3 regions of the Rhizobium phaseoli genome follow, and region 2 is predicted to be linked to each of the others. Evidence: riboswitches for the same ligand, from Rfam matches in the RefSeq annotation. Region 2 holds a riboswitch; each other region holds the start of a gene.
What was found. A riboswitch is a leader RNA that binds a small molecule or an ion and turns the genes downstream of it on or off. The one in region 2 is predicted to bind cobalamin.

Region 1 (7,700 bases), 1.4 Mb from region 2:
CGCCGCAAGCTCGCTGTCGGCCGCCGACAGGAACAGGATATCGCCCGGCGTCTGCCCGAGGTCGATCGCATCCTCGCCGTCGCTGATCGTTCCCTGCTGGGCCAGAAGCAGATGCATGGGTTTACACCAACGCCTCGATCGCCGCCCTCACCGCGCCTTGATCCATCTCATGCAGGCCGATGACGACGAGACGGGTGGTGCGCGCTTCGCCTGAGCCCCAGGGGCGATCGAAATAATGATCGATGCGGCTGCCGACGGCCTGCAACTGCAGGCGCATCGGCTTGCCGGCTACATCGACGAAGCCCTTCAGGCGCAGCACATCATGGGCTGATATGATGCTCTTCAGCGCCCCGACGAAGCCGGCGGGGTCGGCGACCGGGCCGAGTTCGACGACAAAGCTGTCGAATTCGTCGTGGTCGTGCGGTGTACCGTCCTCATGCTCCAGCTCATGGTGCGACTTGCGGTTGGCGAGGTCGCCCTCCGTGCCGATGCCGAGGCCGAGCAGAATGCCGGCCGGCACTTCGCCGTTTTTCGCCTCGATCATCACCGGCTTGCGCTGGGTGCGGGAAGCGACCTCGTCGCGCACCCGTCCGAGACCGGCCACGTCGATCAGATCGGTTTTGTTGAGCACGATCAGATCGGCGCAGGTGAGCTGGTCCTCGAACAGCTCCTCGATCGGGCTCTCGTGATCGAGCGATTCATCCTCGCTGCGCGCCGCCTCGACCGCATCGTGGTCGTCGGCGAAACGGCCGGCGGCGACAGCCGCGCTGTCGACCACTGTAACGACGCCGTCGACGGTCACCTGTGTGCGAATGTCAGGCCAGTTGAAGGCCGCGACCAGCGGCTGCGGCAAGGCGAGGCCTGAAGTTTCAATGACGATGTGGTCGGGCCGCTGTTCACGCTCAAGCAGCTTGGTCATCGTCGGGATGAAATCGTCGGCGACGGTGCAGCAGATGCAACCGTTGGTAAGTTCGATAATGTCGTCCTCGCTGCAGTTTTCGGCGCCGCAGCCCTTCAGAACATCGCCGTCGACGCCGAGATCGCCGAACTCGTTGATGATAAGCGCGATCTTCCTGCCGCCGGCATTGGTAAGCAGGTTGCGGATCATCGTCGTCTTGCCGGCGCCGAGAAAGCCGGTGATGACGGTTGCGGGAATCTTCTGGTTCATAAATCTAACCCTTCATTTTCAGCGGCAGGCCTGCCGCGACGAAATAGACTTCGGCGGCTTTCGCCGCGATCATCTGGTGGAGCCGGCCGGCATGATCGCGAAAATCCCGCGCCATGCGGTTCTCGGGCACGATGCCGAGACCGACCTCGTTGGAGACGAAAACGAGCCGCGCCTTTGCCCGCGCGACGAAATCCGCAAGTGCGGCAAACTCCGCCGCCATATCCCGCTCTTCCATCATCAGATTGGTGACCCAGAGCGTCAGGCAGTCGATCAGGACGATGCGCCTCTCGCCATCGATGGCGGCAAGCGCGCCGACGAGATCGAGGGGCTCTTCGTGCGTGGTCCATGACGGCCCGCGATCGACCTTGTGCTGGGCAATCCGCGCCTGCATCTCCTCGTCCCAGGCTCGGCCGGTCGCGATGTAATGGCGATCGAGGCCGGTCGCGATGACGAGGTTTTCGGCGAAGCGGGATTTGCCGGAGCGTGCGCCGCCGAGGATGAAGGTGGAATTGGAGGGAGCCGTCATGTGCAAGCGCTCCCGCTGGGAAGGGCGAGGTGGCGCCGAATCCCCCTTCTCCCCAGCGGGGAGAAGGTGCCGGCAGGCGGTTGAGGGGGTGAGCGGCTAAGCCGCGAATGCGCCGAGCGCACGCGAAGGGCAAAAGGATGGAACTGCCGCGCGGCCCCCTCATCCGACCCTTCGGGCCACCTTCTCCCCGCTGGGGAGAAGGGGAAACCCCACCGTCGCACCGCACAAGGCAGCGCCGAATTCATTCGTTCAGCCAAAACAACCTCCGTGCTGGCAGCGGGTCTCTTGCCCAAGGGTGGGCTTCTCGCCCGGCACGGAAGGCAGGTCTCCTGGCTCGCGGTTATCGGCCGCGATCGGGGCGGACCGGAATCCGGTCGCCCCTGATCGTGCCAGCGGATCCGCCTCGCCTTCCCGGCTGCATTTGTGAAAAGGCGGACGATTCGTAGAGAAAGAGGCGTCCCACCCCGGTTGATCACCATGCATTTCCAGTGGCTTTTCCGGCACGTCGCCCCTTCGCCCGCCTGCACCATTGCAAGCTGTCAGCCAAAGAACTCGATGCCGGATGGAAGACCCTGACCGCTCTACAGTCGCGGGGTCGGCTGTGATGAAGGCGCCCGGCTTGGGTCCACCCCGTCACATTCCCTTTTCATCCGGAAAGGCAACTGCCGATCCGAAACCATCCGTTATATCCGAGGATGGTTAGGCAAGCCGGGGGATGGAGTCAACGGCCTTGGTATGACTGCGAAGACGGCCGGCCGGAAGAGGATCTCGCATAAAAGCGACTTATCCCAGCTAAAAAGTCGTCTTATATCAGTTGCTTACGTCATAAAAATTTAGCCCGCGCGCCGGGTTTTTGCCGCAATTGCGTCGCAAGCGGACAGCACCCCTGCCCTTGACCGGGCCTCTCTCCGCCTAATTGTCTAGCCATGCTTATGAAATTGGATCGGCGCCGTTTCCGTGCGCTGCGTGTGTTCTTCGACCCGGGGCGGCTGCGCGCCCTGACGCGCCGCAGCGAGGTCGGCCTGTCGCTGGCGGGCGCCGTCGTCGGCATCGCCTCCGGGCTGGCGGTCACCGGCATGAGCTACATTTCGAATGAGCTGCACCAGCTGGTCTTCGGCATAGCCGACAACGAAAGGCTCAGCGCGTCGATCATCGAGGACAAGATGCTGCTGCTCACCGCCCCCGTCATCGGCGGCGTCCTGCTCGGCTTGCTTTTTTTTGTGCTGGCGAAACGGCGCAAGAAACCGATGGTCGATCCGATCGAGGCCAATGCGCTGCATGGCGGCCGTCTCTCCCTCACTGACAGCATTATCGTCGCCGTCCAGAACCTGATCTCAAACGGTTTCGGCGCTTCCGTCGGCCTGGAGGCCGGTTATACCCAGCTTGCCGCCGGAATTGCCTCCAAGTTCGGCCTGAAGCTGCAGCTGCGCCGCTCGGACCTGCGCGTTCTCGTCGGCTGCGGCGCGGCCGGCGCCATCGCCGCCGCCTTCAACGCGCCGCTGACCGGCGCCTTCTACGCCTTCGAACTGATCATCGGCACCTACACGATCGTCTCGCTGACCCCGGTCGTGGTCTCCGCCCTCGTTTCCACCCTCACCGCAAGGCTGCTTGCCGAGGGCGATTTCACCATTGATATCGGCACCTTCGGCTCCGTCGTTCCGGCCGATTATATCCCGGCCTTGCTGCTTGGCTGCTTTTGCGCCGGTGTTGGCATTCTCCTCATGCAGGGCGTCGCCTTCATCGAGGAGCTGGCGCGCAAGAGTTCGATCGCCCCACCCTTCCGGCCCGCACTCGGCGGTATCATCGTCGGGCTCCTGGCGATGATCTCGCCGCAGGTCCTTTCGGCCGGCCACGGCGCACTGCATCTCAACCTTTCACGCGACGTGACGATCCCGGCGCTGGTAAGCCTGTTTCTGCTGAAATCACTGGCCTCGGCGATTTCGATCGGTTCCGGCTTCAGGGGTGGCCTGTTTTTCGCCTCGCTGTTTATGGGCGCCCTGCTCGGCAAGCTCTTTGCCTATTGCGGTCCCTATTTCGCCGATGCGACGCTGACGCCGGTCATCTATGCCGTGGTCGGAATGAGTTCGCTTGCCGTCGCCGTCATCGGCGGGCCGCTGACGATGACCTTCCTGGCGCTCGAGATCACCGGCGATTTTCCGATCACGGCGCTGGTGCTTGCCGCCGTCATCACCTCCTCGCTCGTCGTGCGCTCGACCTTCGGCTACTCCTTCGCTACATGGCGCTTCCATCTGCGCGGCGAAAGCATCCGCAGCGCCCATGACGTCGGCTGGATCCGCAACCTGACGGTCGACAAGCTGATGCGCGCCGACGTCAAGACCGCAAAAGCGGGCATCTCCTTGGAGGAGTTCAAGAAGGCCTTCCCGATCGGCTCGACGCAGCGTGTCATTCTCGTCGAGGAGAACGACAAATACGCCGGGCTCGTACTGGTGCCCGAGATCTACGCCAACCCGACCGATGTTCAGGACGAGAGCCAGATGCTTGCCGATTTCGTCCGCTACCGCAATGACTTCCTGCAGCCGCAGATGAACGCCAGGCAGGCCGCGGCAATCTTTGACAAGAGCGAAAGCGAAGCGCTCGCCGTCGTCAACAATCTGATCGAGCGCAAGGTGGTCGGCCAGCTTAGCGAAAGCCACACGCTGCGCCGCTACAGCGAAGAACTCGATCGCCGCCGCCGCGAAGTGTCGGGCGAGATCTGAGCCGCTACGAGGCGGTGTCGGCGAGCCGGAAAACGTCGGCTCTCTTCGAGACGCCGCGCAAGTCGAAAGAGCCCAGATATTCGCTGGCGGCCGCGCAGGTCTTCGCGAAGCTCTCCGACATCAGCAGGTTCTCTCCAAGCGTGCCGCAAAGCTTTTCGAGCCGTGAAGCCTCGTTGACGGCCCTGCCGATCACCGTGAAGTCGAGCCTGCCCCGAGCGCCGACATTACCATAGAATACCTCGCCGACATGAAGCACGACATCGACGCCGATATCCGGGCCGCCATTCAGCGTCCGCTCGCGGTTGAGCACTTCGTTTGCCTTCAGCAGGTTCTTGGCGGAAGCCAACGCGGCCAGACAGGCCTTTTTCGAATCCACGGCGTCCGTTGGGAAGATCGCAAGCACGCTGTCGCCCATGAACTTGAGAATCTCGCCGGAATTTTCCTCGACATGCCGGTCGATCAGATCGAAATGCTCGTTGAGAAAGCCGACGATCTCACCGGGATCATAGACATCGGTCAAGGCCGTGAAATCGCGAAGATCGGCAAGCAGGATCGCGGCATTGATAGAACCGCCCATCCCCCTCTGAGTCTCTCCGGCCAAGATGCGCGCGCTCGTCTTGGCGCCGGTATAGACCGCAAGAATCTCAGTGGCGGTCTTCGACACAGCCACCCGGTAAGCGGCGAGCCCCAGCGCCGGCAAAAGCTGTTCGATGACCTCCAGTTGCCCGTCGGAAAATCCGCACGGCGCGTCGCTGGTAAGGGAAAAACCGAGCCCGCGCAGCGCCACCTCTTTCGGGAATTCGAAAATGCTGATCACGTGGTCGGTGCCGCCGCCACGCGCGAACTCGTTGAGCTCGCTGTAGTGGAGGCCCTCGCCTTTGGCCAGGTTCCATCGCCCCCGGCTTTCGTCGCGGCTCAAAAGGTAGAAGATCGGCGTCTTCTCGAAGCTGCGCTCGGTCTCGCTGCCGTGCTCCGCATTTTCGAGAATGGTCGCGCCGCCGCGCACGAAACTGGCGGAAACGCCGCGATACATCGGATGCAGGGACGGCATCCTGATGCTCGCCCGCCAGATCGGAAATCCATCCTGGATCAACCGCTCGCACAGACCGGAAACGAGATCACCGATATGCTCGCAGGTGATTCCCTGATCGATAAGCCACTGAATATGATCTTTAATTTCCTAAACCTCCGCATGAGCCGGCGCGATCTTATGACCGCAATTCGGGCAAATGGGCGGCAATGCCGAACCCGCTGGCTTCATATCAATTGATAGTCGCGCCAAGCCGATATTTCCAGCCGCGATCAACGGGAAGTTTTGATCCCGCGGCGCTACGACGCGGGCGGGTATGCCCTCACATCCTGACCGTCATGCCGCCGTCGACGGTCAATACATGGCCGTTGACGAAGGAGGCAGCACGGCTTGCCAGAAACAGCGCCGCGCCGGCGATCTCATCAGGGCGTCCCCAGCGTTGGACCGGGATGCGCTGGCGCACGAAGGGCATCAACTCCTCGTTCGCGGCCATTGCCGCATTCGGGGGGGGCGGGCTAACCTACCAGCCCGGCCAACCAGCGCGGGTCGAGGTAACGTTCCAGTTCTCCGGCGATCTCGTCGAGTGCCTTATCGACGCTCTCGCGGTAATTCCTTCGCTCGCCGGACAGTCCGAAGCTTTGAAGCAGCCGAGTGCGGTAGGCGTCGCTGGCAAACAGCCCGTGGAGATAGGTACCCATGATCAGGCCATTGGCCGAGAGCGCCCCGTCGGGCACGCCGTCGACGATTGCCGAAGGCCGGCCGCAATCCGGGCCGCGCGTCATGCCGAGGTGGATCTGGTAGCCGGCAAGCGGTGCATCATATTCGGTCGAACGCGCATGGCTGTTGCGCACCGTCTTCTCCGGCGCCATCTCGGTCTCGACGTCGAGCAGCGCCAGCCCCGGCGTCTCAAGCGTCCCGCCCTCGAGCCCGAGCGGATCATGCACGGTGCGGCCGAGCATCTGGTAGCCGCCGCAGATACCGATTACTCGGCCGCCGCGCCTGACATGCGCGAAGAGATCGCGATCCCAACCCGCAGCCCTGAGGTCGGCAAGATCCGATATCGTCGATTTCGAGCCGGGAAGGACGACCAGGCTCGCATCGGCGGGCAACCGCTCGCCTGATCGTATGAAGACCAGCTCGACATCCGGCTCCGCCCTCAACGGGTCGAGATCGTCAAAATTGGCGATGCGCGGTAATACCGGCACGGCGATCTTCAGCGCGCCCCCGCCACCCTTTGCCAGACGTTCGAGCACGACGGAATCCTCGGCCGGCAGACGTGCGGCGCCTGAAAGCCAGGGCACGACGCCGAAGCACGGCCAGCCGGTGAAGCCTTCGATGGCGCGGATGCCGTTATCGAACAGCGAAACGTCGCCGCGAAACTTGTTAATGATATAGCCCGAGATCATCGCCCGATCGGCGTCTGCCAGAATTGCATGCGTGCCGACCAGGGAGGCGATGACACCGCCGCGATCGATATCGCCGACGAGCACGACCGGCACGCCTGCCTGCGTCGCAAAGCCCATATTGGCGATATCGCCAGCTCTCAGATTGATCTCGGCCGGCGATCCCGCGCCCTCGACGATGACGAGATCGGCGCCGTCGGCCACTTTCTCGAAGCTTGCGAGCACTGCGCCGAGCAACTGCGGCTTCAGCCGCTGGTAATCCCGGCCTTTGGCCTGCCCGAACACCCTGCCCTGCACTATGATCTGGCTGCCGTTTTCCGATTGCGGCTTCAGAAGCACCGGGTTCATGTGCACCGAGGACGGCGTGCGGGCGGCAAGCGACTGCAGCCACTGCGCCCGGCCGATTTCGCCGCCGTCGTCGGCGACCGCCGCATTGTTCGACATGTTCTGCGGTTTGAACGGCCGCACGGTAAGCCCGCGATTGGCCGCCAGCCGGCAGAGCCCGGCAACCAGCACCGTCTTGCCGACATCCGAGCCGGTTCCCTGCAGCATAATCGCTCTTGCCATGGAGGCCGCCTTTCGTTCAGGCGAGGCCTACAATGGCCGCTAATCCCGGGTCAAGGCGTGATCTGCCCGGTCAAAACGCGAAAACCGCGCATGGCCGTGGCTCTGCGCGGTTTGCCGAAAACTCAGGCGTCTTCGCCCCTACACGGCGAAGCTCGCTTCCTCCGGTACGCACTACCTGAACCAGAGAAGCAGCGGTCGTTGCCGCTACGACCCCACTGATAGCGGCACATTCTTACCGGAGAGTTATTGAAGGCTTACGCAAATGTTAATTTTGACTTTTTTTGATATT
Region 2 (7,700 bases):
TCCCCGCTGGGGAGAGGGGAACGCCATGCAATCGGCTTGTCTCTTCTCCCCATCGGGGAGAAGGTGCCGGCAGGCGGATGAGGGGGCTACAAGCTCGAAACTCTCGGCCAGCAGCGCAAACTCACAGCGTACAAGACACGCAGCCCTGCACCTCGGTGCCGGACAGCGCCATCTGGCGAAGGCGGATGTAGTAGATCGTCTTGATGCCCTTCTTCCAGGCGTAAATCTGCGCCTTGTTGATATCGCGCGTCGTCGCCGTGTCGCGGAAGAACAGGGTCAGCGACAGGCCCTGGTCGACATGCTGGGTCGCCGCCGCATAGGTATCGATGATCTTCTCCGCCCCGATCTCGTAGGCGTCCTGATAATAATCGAGATTGTCGTTGGTCATGAACGGGGCCGGATAATAGACCCGGCCGATCTTGCCTTCCTTGCGGATCTCGATTTTCGAGACGATCGGATGGATGGAGGAGGTCGAGTGGTTGATATAGGAGATCGATCCCGTCGGCGGCACCGCCTGCAGGTTCTGATTATAGAGGCCGGACGCCATGACAGCCGTCTTCAACTCCGCCCAATCGTCCTGTGTCGGAATATGGATTCCTGATTTGTCGAACAGCGCCTGCACCTTCTCGGTCGCCGGCTTCCATTCCTGCTCGGTGTATTTGTCGAAATAGTCGCCGCAGGCATATTTCGAATTTTCGAAGCCCTTGAAGCTTGTGCCGCGTTCGACCGCCAGCAGGTTCGAGGCGCGGATCGCGTGATAGGTCACCGTATAGAAATAGATGTTGGTGAAATCGACGCCTTCCTCCGAACCGTAGAAGATGCGCTCGCGGGCGAGATAGCCGTGCAGGTTCATCTGGCCGAGCCCGATCGCATGGCTCTCGTCATTGCCCTTCTCGATCGACGGCACCGAGGCAATATGGCTCATGTCGGAAACGGCCGTCAGCGCCCGGATCGAGGTCTCGATCGTCTTGCCGAAATCGGCGGAATCCATGGCTGCGGCAATGTTCAGCGAGCCAAGATTGCAGGAAATATCCTTGCCGAGATGCTTGTAGGAGAGGTCGTCATTGTATTCGCTTGCCTCGCTGACCTGCAGGATCTCGGAGCAGAGATTGCTCATCGAAATGCGCCCGTCAATCGGGTTCGCCCGGTTCACCGTGTCCTCGAACATGATGTAGGGATAACCACTCTCGAACTGGATCTCGGCGAGCACCTGGAAAAATTCGCGCGCCTTGATCTTCTTCTTCGAGATGCGCGCATCCCCCACCATCTCGCGATACTTTTCCGTCACCGAAATTTCGGTGAAGGGCACGCCGTAGACGCGCTCCACGTCATAGGGCGAGAACAGGTACATGTCCTCGTTGTTTTTCGCGAGTTCGAAGGTGATGTCGGGCACGACGACGCCGAGCGACAGCGTCTTGATGCGGATCTTCTCGTCGACATTTTCGCGCTTGGTATCGAGAAACCGCATGATATCAGGATGATGGGCGTTGAGGTAGACGGCGCCCGCCCCCTGGCGAGCACCGAGCTGGTTGGCATAGGAAAAACTGTCTTCGAGCAGCTTCATGACGGGAATGATGCCCGACGACTGATTCTCGATCTGCTTGATCGGGGCGCCGGCCTCACGGATGTTCGTCAGTGACAGCGCCACGCCGCCACCGCGCTTCGACAATTGCAGCGCCGAATTGATCGACCGACCGATCGATTCCATATTGTCCTCGACCCGCAGCAGGAAGCAGGAGACGAGTTCGCCGCGCTGCTTCTTGCCGGCATTGAGGAAGGTCGGCGTTGCCGGCTGGAAACGGCCGGAAATGATTTCGTCGACCATGTCGCGGGCAAGCGCCTCGTCGCCGCGCGCCAGCGTCAGCGCCACCATGCAGATGCGATCCTCGTAGCGCTCGAGATAGCGCTTTCCGTCGAAGGTCTTCAGCGTATAGCTGGTGTAATATTTGAAGGCGCCGAGGAAGGTCGGGAAACGGAACTTCCTGGCATAGGCCTGGTCGAACAGGTCGCGCACGAAATTGAAGGAATACTGGTCGAGCACCTCCTGCTCGTAATAGCCCTCGGTCACGAGGTAATCGAGCTTTTCCCTGAGATTGTGAAAGAACACGGTGTTCTGGTTCACATGCTGCAGAAAATACTGCTTGGCCGCCATGCGGTCCTTGTCGAGCTGGATCCGTCCCTCATCGTCATAGAGGTTCAGCATCGCGTTCAGCGCGTGATAGTCGAGCGCTTCCGCCGCTTTCAAAGAGCGTTCGCCGGTGGGATGAGCAAAAGTGTTATGCGGTTTTGCGCCGGCATCCCGCGTCAGAGTTGTTCCCGTGTCCAAAATCGTTCCATTCCGTGTTTGACGTTGGCGACATCCTCCTCCGTGCCCATGAGCTCGAACCTGTAGAGGTAAGGCACCTGGCATTTGCGCGAGATCACGTCGCCGGCGAGCCCGTATGTCTCACCGAAATTGCTGTTGCCCGCGGCAATCACGCCCCGGATGTGTTTTCGGTTCTCCGCATCGTTCAGGCAACGGATCACCTGCTTGGGAACGGCGCCCTTGCCGTCACCGCTGCTATAGGTCGGCACAACAAGCACGAAGGGTTCGCGGATATGAAACGCGTCCGCACCGCTCGCCGGAATGCGGGCCGCGCGCAATCCGAGCCTGGCGACGAAGCGATGGGTATTTTCGGATCGGCTGGAATAATAAACGATCAGCCCCATCGCCTTTCTCCTCGGGTCAGGAGAGCGCGCTGATCATATCGGGACGGAAACCCGCCCAATGCCGCTCGCCGGCGATGACGACGGGCGCCTGCATGTAGCCGAGGCTGCGGACGCGATCGAGCGCTTCTGCATCCTGGGAGATATCGACGATATCGTAGTCGACACCCAGGCGATCGAGGGCGCGATAGGTGGCGGTGCATTGGACGCAGGCGGGTTTGCTATAGACGGTAACGCTCATCATGTTCCTCGTGATGTCAAATTCAGGACGCAATACTGGGATCGGGCGCCTTGCGACGTCCGGGGCAACGCTTGATGGTGATCTGGCAAAGTCGGCGGTTTAAACGCCCGATACGATCCCCTTCGGGATTTGCGCGGGCGGCGGCCTTGATATTCTGGACATGACTTCAACCCCGAAGTGCTCATGCGGGCGTTCAGGGCAGCGCAACAGGCGCGGATCGTTCCGCTTTCATGCACGCGACCTTCCGGACACCCCGCCCGTGGACATCTCGTTCAAGGCAGGTCTCCTGGCTCGCGGGTCGAAGCACGCTGCCCCAGCCTTCCCGAGGCATCATGCCTCAGTGACCTGAAATCGGACAGTTGCTCGCCGCTTACAGTTGCGGGGGCAGCTCCGGCCTTGTTGCGCCGTCATGGCGAAACGCACCGTATTCCCATCTTCGCCCGCGATCCTGACGAATCGAAGGAACCTTGAACACTAGATATAGTACGCGAATCCAGAATTACGTCAACGGATGGTTTGTGCATCGCGTTACGACAGGTTTGAAATCGCTGCGTTCCTGTGAAAAATATGGATAAGGAAGGCTTAACGACACGAGGCTGTGGAGAAGGTTCGGATGGCCTGTAGCCGGGCCTCAGATTTTTGTTTCCCGGTCCGGCACGAGTCGTCCCCGAATAGTCATTGTCCCTTTAGTCGAAGCAGCCTGAGCGCGTTGATCGTCACCAGCACGGTGGCGCCGGTATCGGCAAGAATCGCCGGCCAGAGCCCGGTGATGCCGGCAATGGTCGTCACCAGAAACACCCCCTTCAGACCGAGCGCGATGGTGATATTCTGCAGGATGTTGCGCATCGTCCGTTTCGACAGTTCGATCATCCGTGCCACGTCGCCGACGCGCCCGTGCAGCACGGCGGCATCCGCCGTCTCCAGCGCCACATCGGTGCCGCCGCCCATGGCGATGCCGATATGGGCAGCCGCCAGCGCCGGCGCGTCGTTGATGCCGTCGCCGACCTTGGCGACGACGAAACCCTGGCGTTTCAATTCGACGACGACCCGCTGTTTGTCCTCGGGCATCATCTCGCCGCGCCAGTCGATGCCGAGCATGCCGGCAACGGCGGCCGCCGTCCGCTTGTTGTCGCCCGTCAGCATCATTGCTTTGACACCGGCCGACCTGAGCGTGGAAAGCCCCACCTTGGCATCCTCGCGCGGCTCGTCGCGCATGGCGACCAGGCCGGCCGCAACATTGTTGACGAGCAGCACCGACACGCTCTTGCCCTCGTCGTTCAGCGCCATAATGCCTGCATCCCTTTCGCCGTCGAGGGCGCCGCGCTCGCGGGCCGCGGACGGCGACAGCAGATCGAGCGTCTCGCCGCCGACTTTGCCGCGGACACCTTTGCCCGGCAGCGCTTCCAGTTCGAAAGCCGGCGGCACGGGAACGCCGTCTGCCCTAGCGCGGTTGAGGATCGCCAGCGCCAAGGGATGGCTGGAGCCCTGCTCCAGCACTGCCGCGCGCGACAAGACCTGCGCCTCGCTCATTCCGAAGGCGACGATATCGGTCACCTTAGGCTTGCCTTCCGTCAGCGTGCCCGTCTTGTCGAAAGCGACCATCGTGACCTTGCCGAGCGCTTCCAAGACCGCGCCGCCCTTCATCAGCAGACCCCGCCGCGCGCCTGATGAAAGCGAGGCGGCGATCGCCGCCGGCGTCGAAATGACGAGCGCACAGGGACAGCCGATCAGCAGGATGGCAAGGCCCTTATAGATCCATTCGCCCCAGGCGCCGGAGAGGAACATCGGCGGAACCACCGCGACAAGTGCTGCGACCATCACCACGCCGGGCGTGTAATAGCGCGAGAACCGATCGATGAAGCGTTCGGTCGGCGCCTTCAATTCCTGTGCCTCCTCGACCAGCTTGACAATACGGGCAATCGTGTTGTCGGCGGCCGCCGCCGTGACACGAACCCTGAGCACTGCGTCGCCGTTCACCGTTCCGGCAAAGACGGCGGCATCCACACCCTTGCGCACTGGTGTGCTCTCGCCCGTCACCGGCGCCTCGTCGATCGCGCTCTCGCCTGACACGATGATGCCATCAGCCGAGATGCGGTCGCCCGGACGCACCATGATGATGGCGCCGACGGCAAGGCTTTCCGCCGGCACCTCACGCGTCTGACCATTGTCTTCCAGCAGCGCGTTCTTCGGCACCAGGGCCGTCAGCGACTGGATGCTTTCGCGCGCCTTGCCGGCCGCCACACCCTCCAGCAGCTCGCCGACGAGAAACAGGAACACGACGGTGGCTGCCTCCTCGCCGGCATTGATGATGACGGCGCCGACGGCGGCAATCGTCATCAGCATCTCGATCGAGAATGGCGTGCCCGATCGAGCCGCCATGACCGCGCGCCGCGCGATCGGTACCAGCCCGACCAGCATAGCGACGATAAAGGTATAAGGTGCAATCGTCGGCACGAGATGGCCGACGGCATAAGCAGCGATCAGCGCCGCACCCGAGAGGATGGTGAACCGGCCCTTCCGGCTTTGCCACCAGGGACCGGTCATCGGTCCATGGTCATGCCCATGCAGACCTTCGATTTCGGCCTTGCCATGCGCATGGTCATGATCATGACCCTCATGATCGTGATCATGACCCGCGTGATCGTGATCATGGTCGTGATGATCATGCGAGCCATGCTCATGCGTCGGCACCATGCTTCCGGCAAAAGGCGAGACCGAATAACCGAGCCCCGTCACCTTCTTCTCGATCGCCTTGAGGTCGCTGCTGCCGTCATGCCGGACGATCATCGTGCCCGCCATCACCGAGACGGAAACATCGGCCACCCCTGCGACGCGCCTGACCGCCGTATCGATCTTGCTCGCACAGGCGGCGCAATCCATGCCGCCGACCCGGTATCGTGCCTCGTTCGTCTCAGCCATGATCCGCTTCCTTGTCAAACAGAAGCATCCCTCCTACATCCTCTAGCGACTAGAGGTGCAAGAGGAAAATCATGAAAAAGATCACGATCGGCGAAGCCGCTCGCCGGAGCGGGGTCAAAGTGCCGACGGTGCGTTATTACGAGAGCATCGGTCTGCTCGCGGTCCCGAGCCGCAGCGAAGGCAACCAGCGCTCCTTCGAACCTGCCGATATCAACCGCCTCACCTTCATCCGCCATGCCCGCGAACTCGGCTTCGAAATCGAGGCGATCCGCACGCTGCTCACCCTGCAGGATGATCCTCACCAATCCTGCGCCTCGGCCGATGCCATCGCCAAGGCTCGTCTCGTCGAGGTCGAGCAGCGCATCCGCAGCTTGATGGCGCTGAAGGCCGAACTCGAAACCATGGTGGAAGGTTGCGGCCATGGCCGCGTCGACCAATGCCGTGTCATCGAGGTCCTCGCCGACCACGGCCAGTGCACGCATTCGCATCACTGATCCCGCCCTTGCAGGCAAGGCGCAGCCGCGCCAAAACTGCACCGGAAGAATCGGGCGAAGACATTCATGAACCAGAAGCGAATTGCGATCATCGGCGGTGGCCCGGCGGGCCTGGCGGCGGCCGAACTGCTTTCGCTCTCCGGCCATACGGTGACGGTGTACGACGCCATGCCGACCTTCGCTCGCAAGTTTCTGCTGGCCGGCAAATCGGGACTGAACATCACCCATTCCGAGGATTATGCCCGTTTCGCAACGCGCTTCGGTGCGGCCTCCGCCCGCCTGCGCCCGGCGCTCGATGCCTTTACCCCTGGCGACATAAGAGATTGGGCAGCAGGGCTCGGAACCGAGACTTTCGTCGGCTCGTCCGGCAGGGTTTTCCCGGATGTGATGAAAGCCTCGCCCTTGCTGCGCGCCTGGCTCAAACGGCTGGAGGCGCAGGGCGCCACGCTTCGCACCCGCCATCGCTGGATCGGTTTTGCCGATGGGGGCTATGTTTTCGAAACGCCGGAAGGGCGCAGCATCGTCCATTGTGACGCAGCCCTGCTGGCGCTCGGCGGCGCCAGCTGGCCGCGCCTCGGCTCCGATGCAAGCTGGCTGCCGTGGCTATCGGAGAAGGGCGTCGAGATCGACGCCTTCCAGCCCGCCAATTGCGGCTTCGTCGTCGGCTGGAGCGAAAGTTTCCGCGAGCGTTTCGCCGGCGAGCCGGTGAAATCGGTCACCGCCACCTCCGGTGCGGGCACTTTTCCTGGCGAATTCGTCATCAGCGCAAACGGCATCGAGGGCAGCCTGGTCTATGCCCATGCGGCAAGCCTTCGCGATCAACTGCTGAACCGCGGCAGTGCTGCCCTGACGCTCGACCTCGCCCCGGGTCGGACGATCGAAAGGCTGACCCGCGACCTCACGCGCCAGGACGCCAAATCGAGCTTTTCAAACCGCCTGCGCAAGGGCGCCGGCCTCGACAGTGTCAAGGCGGCGTTGCTGCGGGAATTCGCACCCGAGCGCGACCGAGCCGATCCCGGACGTCTCGCCGGCATGATCAAGGCCCTGCCGGTGCCGGTTCTCGAAACGAGGCCGATCGGCGAGGCCATCTCCTCGGCCGGCGGCATCCGCTGGAGCGGCATCGACGATGACTTCATGTTGAAGGCGTTGCCGGGCACCTTCGTTGCCGGCGAAATGCTCGACTGGGAAGCGCCGACCGGCGGCTATCTCCTCACCGCCTGCCTTGCGACAGGCCGCGCCGCCGCGCGCGGCATAGAAGCCTGGCTGCGCGGATAAGTGCCGGCGCTCGCAGGCCGAACAGCAAACAAGAACGTCTTGCGATCAGGCCGAGGCTGCACGAA
Region 3 (7,700 bases), 1.5 Mb from region 2:
TGCCTCGCCATCCGCGACAACCCTGAAACGGCGGCCGACTATACCTCGCGCGCCAATCTCGTCGCCGTCATTTCCAACGGCACCGCCGTGCTCGGCCTCGGCAATATCGGCCCGCTGGCTTCCAAGCCGGTCATGGAGGGCAAGGCCGTGCTCTTCAAGAAATTCGCCGGCATCGACGTCTTCGATATCGAAATCGACGCGGCAAGCGTCGACCAGATGGTCTCGACCGTCAGCTCCTTGGAGCCGACCTTCGGCGGCATCAATCTCGAGGACATCAAGGCGCCGGAATGTTTCGAGGTCGAGCGGCGCCTGCGCGAGAAGATGAAGATCCCGGTCTTCCACGACGACCAGCACGGTACGGCAATCATCGTCGCCGCGGCGATCCTGAACGGCCTGGAGCTCGCCGGCAAGTCGATCGAGAACGTCAAGATCGTCGCCTCGGGCGCGGGTGCCGCCGCCCTTGCCTGCCTCAACCTGCTGGTAACCCTCGGCGCAAAGCGCGAAAACATCTGGGTCCATGACCTCGAAGGCCTCGTCTATGAGGGCCGCACCGAGCTGATGGATGAGTGGAAGGCCGTCTATGCCCAGAAGAGCGATACACGCACGCTGGCTGAAAACATCGGCGGCGCCGATGTCTTCCTCGGCCTGTCTGCCGCCGGCGTGCTGAAGCCGGAGCTGCTGGCGCAGATGGCCGACAAGCCGCTGATCATGGCGCTCGCCAATCCGACGCCGGAGATCATGCCGGATCTGGCCCGCGCCGCCCGTCCGGATGCGATGATCTGCACGGGTCGCTCGGATTTCGCCAATCAGGTCAACAACGTCCTCTGCTTCCCCTATATCTTCCGCGGCGCGCTCGATTGCGGCGCCGAGACGATCAACGAGGAAATGAAGATGGCGGCGGTGCGCGCCATTGCCGCGCTTGCCCGCGAAGAACCATCCGATGTCGCCGCCCGCGCCTATTCCGGCGAGACCCCGGTCTTCGGTCCGGACTATCTCATCCCCTCGCCCTTCGATCCGCGCCTCATCCTGCGCATTGCGCCGGCCGTCGCCAAAGCCGCCGAACAGAGCGGCGTCGCCCGCCGCCCGATCCAGGATTTCGACGCCTATTTCGATCAGCTGAACCGTTTCGTCTTCCGCTCCGGCTTCGTCATGAAGCCGATTTTCACCGCCGCCAAGGCTGCCGAGCGCAAGCGCGTCATCTTCTCGGAAGGTGAAGACGAGCGCGTGCTGCGCGCCGCCCAGGTGCTGCTTGAAGAAGGCCTGGCCAAGCCGATCCTCATCGGCCGTCCGCAGGTCATCGAAACCCGGCTCAAGCGCTACGGCCTGCGCATTCGCCCGCTGCAGGATTTCGAAGTCATCAATCCGGAAGACGATCCGCGCTTCCGCGAATATGTCGATCTCTATTTCTCGCTCGTCGGCCGCCGCGGCGTCATTCCGGAAGCCGCCCGCACCATCGTGCGCACCAACACGACAGTCATCGGGGCGCTGGCGCTGAGGCGCGGCGAAGCCGATGCGCTGATCTGCGGCCTCGAAGGCCGCTATGAAAAGCATCTGCGCGACGTGCGCCAGATCATCGGCAAGCGTCCGAACGTGCGTGATTTCTCTGCGCTCAGCCTGATGATCTCACAGCGCGGCGCCACCTTCTTCACGGACACCTACGTCACCTTCAATCCAAGCGCCGAGGAGATCGCCGAGGCAACGGTGATGGCCGCCGAGGAAATCCGCCGTTTCGGCATCACCCCGCGCGCCGCTCTCGTCTCGCATTCCAATTTCGGCTCGCGCGAATCCGAAAGCGCCACCAAGATGCGCAACGCCCTGCAGCTCGTGCGCGACGCCGCCCCCGATCTCGAAGTCGATGGCGAAATGCACGGCGAAAGCGCCATCACCGAAGCCCTGCGCAAACGCGTCATGCCGCACACGACGCTGCATGACGAGGCAAACCTGCTGGTTTTCCCGAACCTCGATGCCGCCAACATCACGCTCGGCGTGGTCAAGTCGATGACGGATGGCCTGCATGTCGGCCCGATCCTCCTCGGCGCCGCCATGCCAGCCCATATCCTCGCTCCCTCCGTCACCTCCCGCGGCGTCGTCAACATGGCGGCATTGGCCGTCGTCGAGGCATCGCAGCCGGCTTAAGCCGGCTGCCGCCAAACGAGAGCGCCGGCCCCGGCGAAGCCATATCAACCGCCCGCTAGAACAGGATGATTTTAGGCCCCGGTCGGCCTGAAATCTGAATCTTACCGCTCACACTGTTCGCCATCATGCTCTAGCGACAGACGCCCTCTGTCGGCGAGCGCATCGGCCCGTTCGTTGCCAGCAATCCCTGAATGGCCTTTGCTGGAAAAGATGACGAAAATACGCTAGAAATTTCACTGAGCTTATTAAGAGAAATGCGTTAAGGAAAACGCGCGGCCGGTTGAAGTCGCATTCGACCCACCGACCGTTTGCTCATTCCGGGACGACGCCGTGAAACGCCGAAACCTGTCTTTTGTGCTTCTCCTTGCCGTCGCGACGCCCGTCGCTGCCGAGACGAGCGCCATCTGCGACGACTTGCGCGGTCGTCTGGCCGACTTGCCGCGATCCATCGGCACCGGCAATGGGCCGGAAGCACGCCACTTTGCCGGCGCAATTGCCGAGCAGAATCTTGAGCTGCGCAAGGTCCGCAACGACCTGCGCAGCTACGGTTGCACCTCGGGCAGCATGGTGGTGATTGGCGGCGAGAATGGTGATTATTGCGCCGAGCTCTCGCAGGCCGAAGCCCGGATGATCGACAATATCCGCTATCTCCAGGATCGCCGCGCCGAACTGCGTCAGGGCGGCGGTGATGACGGCGGGCGCCGCGAATTGATGGCCGCGCTCGAGCAGAACGGCTGCAACAGCGAGAATTTCTACGACCCGTCCGAGAGCAGCGCCGACGACCCTGCCCCGAGCATCGACGAGCAGGCGATGCGCGGCGATACCTTCATTCCGCTCGGAGGCGGTGAAGAGATCGATCCGCGTTATGGCCTGCCGCGCACCGAGATGCTTTCGCCGGTCAGCACCATCTGCGTGCGCAGCTGCGATGGCGGCTTCTTCCCGATCAGTTCGAACGCCACCTCGGTCGATTTCGGCCGCGATGCTGAGACCTGTGCCAAGATGTGCCCCGGCATCGAGACCGAGCTCTTCTATCGCGACGTCAGGAGCACGGAAGCCTCGAACATGATTTCGGTGGCAACCGGCTCACCTTACAGCGCCATGCAGAACGCCTTCGCCTACAAGAACCGCGCGCCTGGTGAAAAAAATACCTGCGCCTGCAATCTCACCGCCTATTACGAAGAGATGCGCAGCAAGCAGGCGGTGGGCGAGCCGCCGCCGCAGGGCTCGATCACCACGATCCGCACCAATCCGCCGACAAAAGGTGCAGCGACAACACCCTCCCCGCAACCATCCGTTCCAGATCGTCCCTACGATCCCACGCAGAACAAGGTCCGCCAGGTCGGTCCACAATTCCTGGCCGGCGACCAGGGCTCGATCGATCTTGCCAATCCGGCAAAGCCAGGCCCGCAGCCGCAACAGCAGTGACCGCTACGGCTCGCTCCGTCCCCAGCCATCGTGGAAGACGAGTTCATCGAGCGGCAGCCGCTGCCGCCAGCCTTTGACGGAAAGCTCCGGCTCGTCATACAGCCGGTCGACGAAGCCGGCACAGAGCCATGCGACCACCTCGATATGATCGGGGATGCCGAGAATGGTTTTCAGTTCGCCTTCGCGAAAGATGCTGACCCAGCCGATGCCGATCCCTTCGGCGCGCGCCGCAAGCCAGAGGTTCTGGATGGCGCAGACCGTTGAATAGGAATCCATCCTGGGATTGTGCGTGCGCCCCAGCACGACGCTGCCGCTACGCGTGGGATCGCAGGTCACGCATATGCCAAGCGGCGCCTCGGCGATGCCCTCAAGCTTCAGCGAGCGGTACGCCTGCCGCCGCTCGCCGTCAAACATCAGTGCCGCTTCCTCATTCGCTTTGGCGAAGGCATCCCGGACCCGCGCGCGCACCTCTGGGTTTTTCACCAGGATAAAATTCCACGGCTGCATGAAGCCGACGGAGGGCGCGTGATGGGCGGCCGTCAAGAGCCGCGCCACGACGTCATCCGGCAACGGATCGGGCAGGAATTGGCTGCGAACATCGCGCCGCGTCATGATCGCGTGATATACAACCTCGCGTTCGGCCAGAGAAAAACCGGATGCCGCCGACATGGCATCCTCATCAAAGGGTCGCATCGTCAAATCCCCAACAACGCAACCGCCCGCCGTCCGCGCGGGTTGGGTCTATCTTGCCAGGCCGGTCTTCTGACTTGGCGTCATCCGTCTGCCGCAGCCTTCCCGGCAAAAGCCAGTGGCATAGTAAAGCGGCGGGCGTCGGCCTTACAGCGTTGGGCACGTTCCGGTCTTGCACCGGATTCCCGATTCTCCCGCCTGAAGAGCGGGCACCTGACGGAGCATCTATTTCAGGAAAGCGCTTCCCGGGCAAGCGCCGGCAGCAGAGCCTGGAGAGGCCATGACGAAATAGCGGTCGGCTTCCTGGCCCCGCCAGTGGACAGGCAGCGGCTGGTCATCACAACGCTTGCAAATGCATTGGACAAGCCTTTGGCCGACCCTTCTTTCAGGCTGCAGATTCTGCGTGACAACGGAAGGCCGCCACGCTAAATACGCCGCATGTCGATCACTTCTGTCTACGCCTCGCGATTTTATCGGTACCGCTGCTCACAGCGGATGCGGGTCTATGCGTAACTGAAGTCGACGCGACGACAACCCGAACAGCCGCTAGTCTACCTGGCGGCTTTTTTGTTCCGCTCGGTATGACCAAACAGGAGCCATACCGTGTCCGATACCATCGATGATCTGCGTATCCTCGAGATCACCCCGCTGACCAAACCCGCCGATATCATCGCGGAAATCCCCCGAACCGCTGCCGTCAGCGAGACGGTGACCAGCAACCGTCGTGCGATCCATAAGATTCTCGAGGGAGAAGACGACCGCCTGATCGTCGTCATCGGCCCTTGCTCCATCCACGATCCTGCTGCGGCGCGCGAATATGCCGAGCGGCTGGCGGAACAGCGGCAGCGCTTTTCCAGCGACCTCGAGATCGTCATGCGCGTCTATTTCGAAAAGCCCCGCACCACGGTCGGCTGGAAAGGCTTGATGAACGATCCGCATCTCGATGGCAGCTACTGCATCGAGGAAGGGCTTCGGATTGCCAGGCGCCTGCTGCTCGACGTCAATGCTATGGGCCTGCCCGCTGGCGTCGAATTCCTCGAGACGATCACGCCGCAATACATTGCCGACCTCGTGAGCTGGGGCGCGATCGGCGCACGCACGACCGAAAGCCAGATCCATCGCCAACTCGCCTCCGGCCTTTCCTGCCCGATCGGATTCAAGAACGGCACGGATGGCGGCGCACGCGTGGCGCTCGATGCCATCCTCGCCGCCTCGCAGCCGCATCACTTCCCCGCCGTCACCAAGGACGGCCAGGCTGCTATTGCCTCAACGAAGGGCAACGAGGACTGCCACATCATCCTGCGCGGCGGCAAGCGCCCGAATTATGACGCTGCCGATGTCCAGGCGGTGGTCAGCGAAGCCGTCAAGCTGGGCGTGGATCCGCGCATCCTCATCGACGCCAGTCATGCAAACAGCAACAAGGACCCGATGAACCAGCCGCATGTGGTCAAGAACGTCGCCGGACAGATCGCCGCCGGCAACCGCCACATCAAGGGCATGATGATCGAGAGCAACCTCGTCGCCGGCCGCCAGGATCTCGTCCCCGGCAAGCCGCTAGTCTACGGCCAATCCATCACCGACGGCTGCATCGACTGGGACATGTCGCTCGCGGTGCTGGAAGACCTGGCGAAAGCTGCCCGCGAGCGGCGCAAGGCAGCTCTCGCTGCCTGATAAACAGCATCAAGCGCGGCGGGCAGACACCCGCCGCCCAACGGGGCGGTGGGGGCCAACCCCGTATCTCACGGGTAGGTCTACCGGATACGGCTTCATAACTCACGCCCGGATGATCGATCCAAGTTCCGATTTGAAAACTGGTACGAGCAACGTGGGGTTACTAACCAACCGCCCGCCATCATGGGTGGAGCCGAGGCCGGATCATCGCCACGCGGTATAGGAGCAGATTCAATAGAGCATCCGTGGATCCACTGAATCGGGCTCGTGTTCAGTCGCGACCCTGTAATAGGTACGCACATTGTCGCGCTCGTTTTCGTAAGTCCACTTCAAGCCCCATCTGCATTCGTCGGTCTTGCACTCACGACTCTTCGATTCGAACATATCGAGTTGAAATGCCTCACCATTGATTTGACCGGTGATTGAGCCCGTTTTCCCGTTATCCTTCGATATGAGTTCAAACGCCCCTGCTCGACCATCCAGACAGTAGATCTTGCCGCGATAGGTTCGCTCGCCGGTCTCCAGCTTCCAGAAATTTGTCTTCACCTGCCATACCCTGTAGCGACCCTTGCATTGCTGCCTTTCGGCCGAGCCGATCTCAATCGTTCCCCCCATCTCCTCACTCTCATTGCTCGCAGTCACCTTTCCCAGCACCGGAGTACCCGTTGCGAGGTAGCTTCCCTCGACACCACGGACAAAAAGATATGAACATCCTGCGACTGTGAAACCCATTGCCACCATGAAGCTGGCGATCGTGAAACCACGCAGCGTCCACGCGCATCTCAAGACAGCCAGCAATGCTATACCTCCAGGTTCATCCTCATGTTTGCGGATGCCAAAAGAGCGGGTTGGAGCAGTGGGCGACCGGTCGCTACCAGCCAGAATAGCACTGAAATTCAGGTCACAATATTTCCCACAATTCAGAGGATGAATAAATGCCACAGCTCATCTTGAAATAGAATACTCCGTCCGCTTCGGCGTGTTGCCCGGGTGGACTGTTCTGGCTAGTTGCCGCCGGTAGCGTTAAAAGACGGCCGGTTTCTGAAACGGTTCCCAGCAAAGTGTTCGAGTAGGCGCTCTCTCGATATCATCAGATACCCACCACCCATCATAAAAGGCGGTGCGCCCGTCTTAAGAACTCACCGGAAAATACCTGACGTAGGCAAATTCGTCACCGTCTGGTGACCAGCAGGGCACATTGATTGTGCCCTGCCCGCCAAATAGCTCGAACAGCGTCTTCAGGTTGCCGCCATCCATATCCATCAGCCGCAGCCGCACGTCGAGATCGCGCGGGTGGTCAAAAACGCTGGGGTCGTAGGACAGGATCAGCACCTTGTCATTCTTGGGCGATGGATGGGCGAACCAGTTGCCCTGATTGTCCGAGGTCACCTGTTCGAGGCCGGTGCCATCGGGATGGATGCGCCAGATCTGCATCAGCCCGGTGCGGCTGGAGTTGAAGTAGATCCATTGCCCATCGGCGGAATAATCCGGCCCGTCATTGCGGCCCTCGCCATGCGTCAGCCGCGTCTCGACTCCGCCGTCGACGGAGATCGTATAGATGTCGAAGAGGTCGTCGCGGATGCCGCAATAGGCGAGCTGGCGCCCATCCGGCGACCAGCCGTGCCAATAGGAGGGCTGATTTTCCGTAACGAGCCGCGGCGTGCCGCCTTCGATCGGCAGGATGTAGATCGACGACTTGCCGAACTCGCTCTTGTCGGAAATGACGATCTCGGTGCCGTCAGGCGAGATGCCGTGATCATTGTTGCAGTTGACGGCAA

Region 1: it holds a riboswitch for cobalamin, as region 2 does, so the genes downstream of both, cobU (bifunctional adenosylcobinamide kinase/adenosylcobinamide-phosphate guanylyltransferase) here and nrdH (glutaredoxin-like protein NrdH) in region 2, are expected to answer to the same signal.
Region 3: it holds a riboswitch for cobalamin, as region 2 does, so the genes downstream of both, bluB (5,6-dimethylbenzimidazole synthase) here and nrdH (glutaredoxin-like protein NrdH) in region 2, are expected to answer to the same signal.

What each region holds. Positions count from the first base shown of each region.
Region 1 is NZ_CP013532.1:2,618,607-2,626,306, forward strand. Features, by position in the region: gene cobN (cobaltochelatase subunit CobN) at 1-117, opposite strand, end outside; gene cobW (cobalamin biosynthesis protein CobW) at 122-1,168, opposite strand; gene cobU (bifunctional adenosylcobinamide kinase/adenosylcobinamide-phosphate guanylyltransferase) at 1,173-1,694, opposite strand; cobalamin riboswitch at 1,997-2,390, opposite strand; gene AMC88_RS12715 (chloride channel protein) at 2,621-4,411, shown strand; gene AMC88_RS12720 (adenylate/guanylate cyclase domain-containing protein) at 4,416-5,504, opposite strand; partial or broken gene AMC88_RS32000 (SDR family oxidoreductase) at 5,764-5,943, opposite strand; gene AMC88_RS12725 (cobyric acid synthase) at 5,957-7,411, opposite strand; gene AMC88_RS33090 (hypothetical protein) at 7,677-7,700, opposite strand, start outside.
Region 2 is NZ_CP013532.1:4,003,115-4,010,814, forward strand. Features, by position in the region: gene nrdE (class 1b ribonucleoside-diphosphate reductase subunit alpha) at 122-2,326, opposite strand; gene nrdI (class Ib ribonucleoside-diphosphate reductase assembly flavoprotein NrdI) at 2,305-2,709, opposite strand; gene nrdH (glutaredoxin-like protein NrdH) at 2,726-2,947, opposite strand; cobalamin riboswitch at 3,207-3,432, opposite strand; gene AMC88_RS19210 (heavy metal translocating P-type ATPase) at 3,623-5,866, opposite strand; gene AMC88_RS19215 (MerR family transcriptional regulator) at 5,938-6,360, shown strand; gene AMC88_RS19220 (TIGR03862 family flavoprotein) at 6,427-7,635, shown strand; gene msrB (peptide-methionine (R)-S-oxide reductase MsrB) at 7,681-7,700, opposite strand, start outside.
Region 3 is NZ_CP013532.1:2,479,228-2,486,927, forward strand. Features, by position in the region: gene AMC88_RS12030 (NADP-dependent malic enzyme) at 1-2,136, shown strand, start outside; partial or broken gene AMC88_RS34050 (RNase H family protein) at 2,238-2,336, opposite strand; gene AMC88_RS12035 (DUF2865 domain-containing protein) at 2,467-3,561, shown strand; gene bluB (5,6-dimethylbenzimidazole synthase) at 3,565-4,254, opposite strand; cobalamin riboswitch at 4,297-4,483, opposite strand; gene AMC88_RS12045 (3-deoxy-7-phosphoheptulonate synthase) at 4,855-5,922, shown strand; gene AMC88_RS12050 (hypothetical protein) at 6,154-6,720, opposite strand; gene AMC88_RS12055 (TolB family protein) at 7,054-7,700, opposite strand, start outside.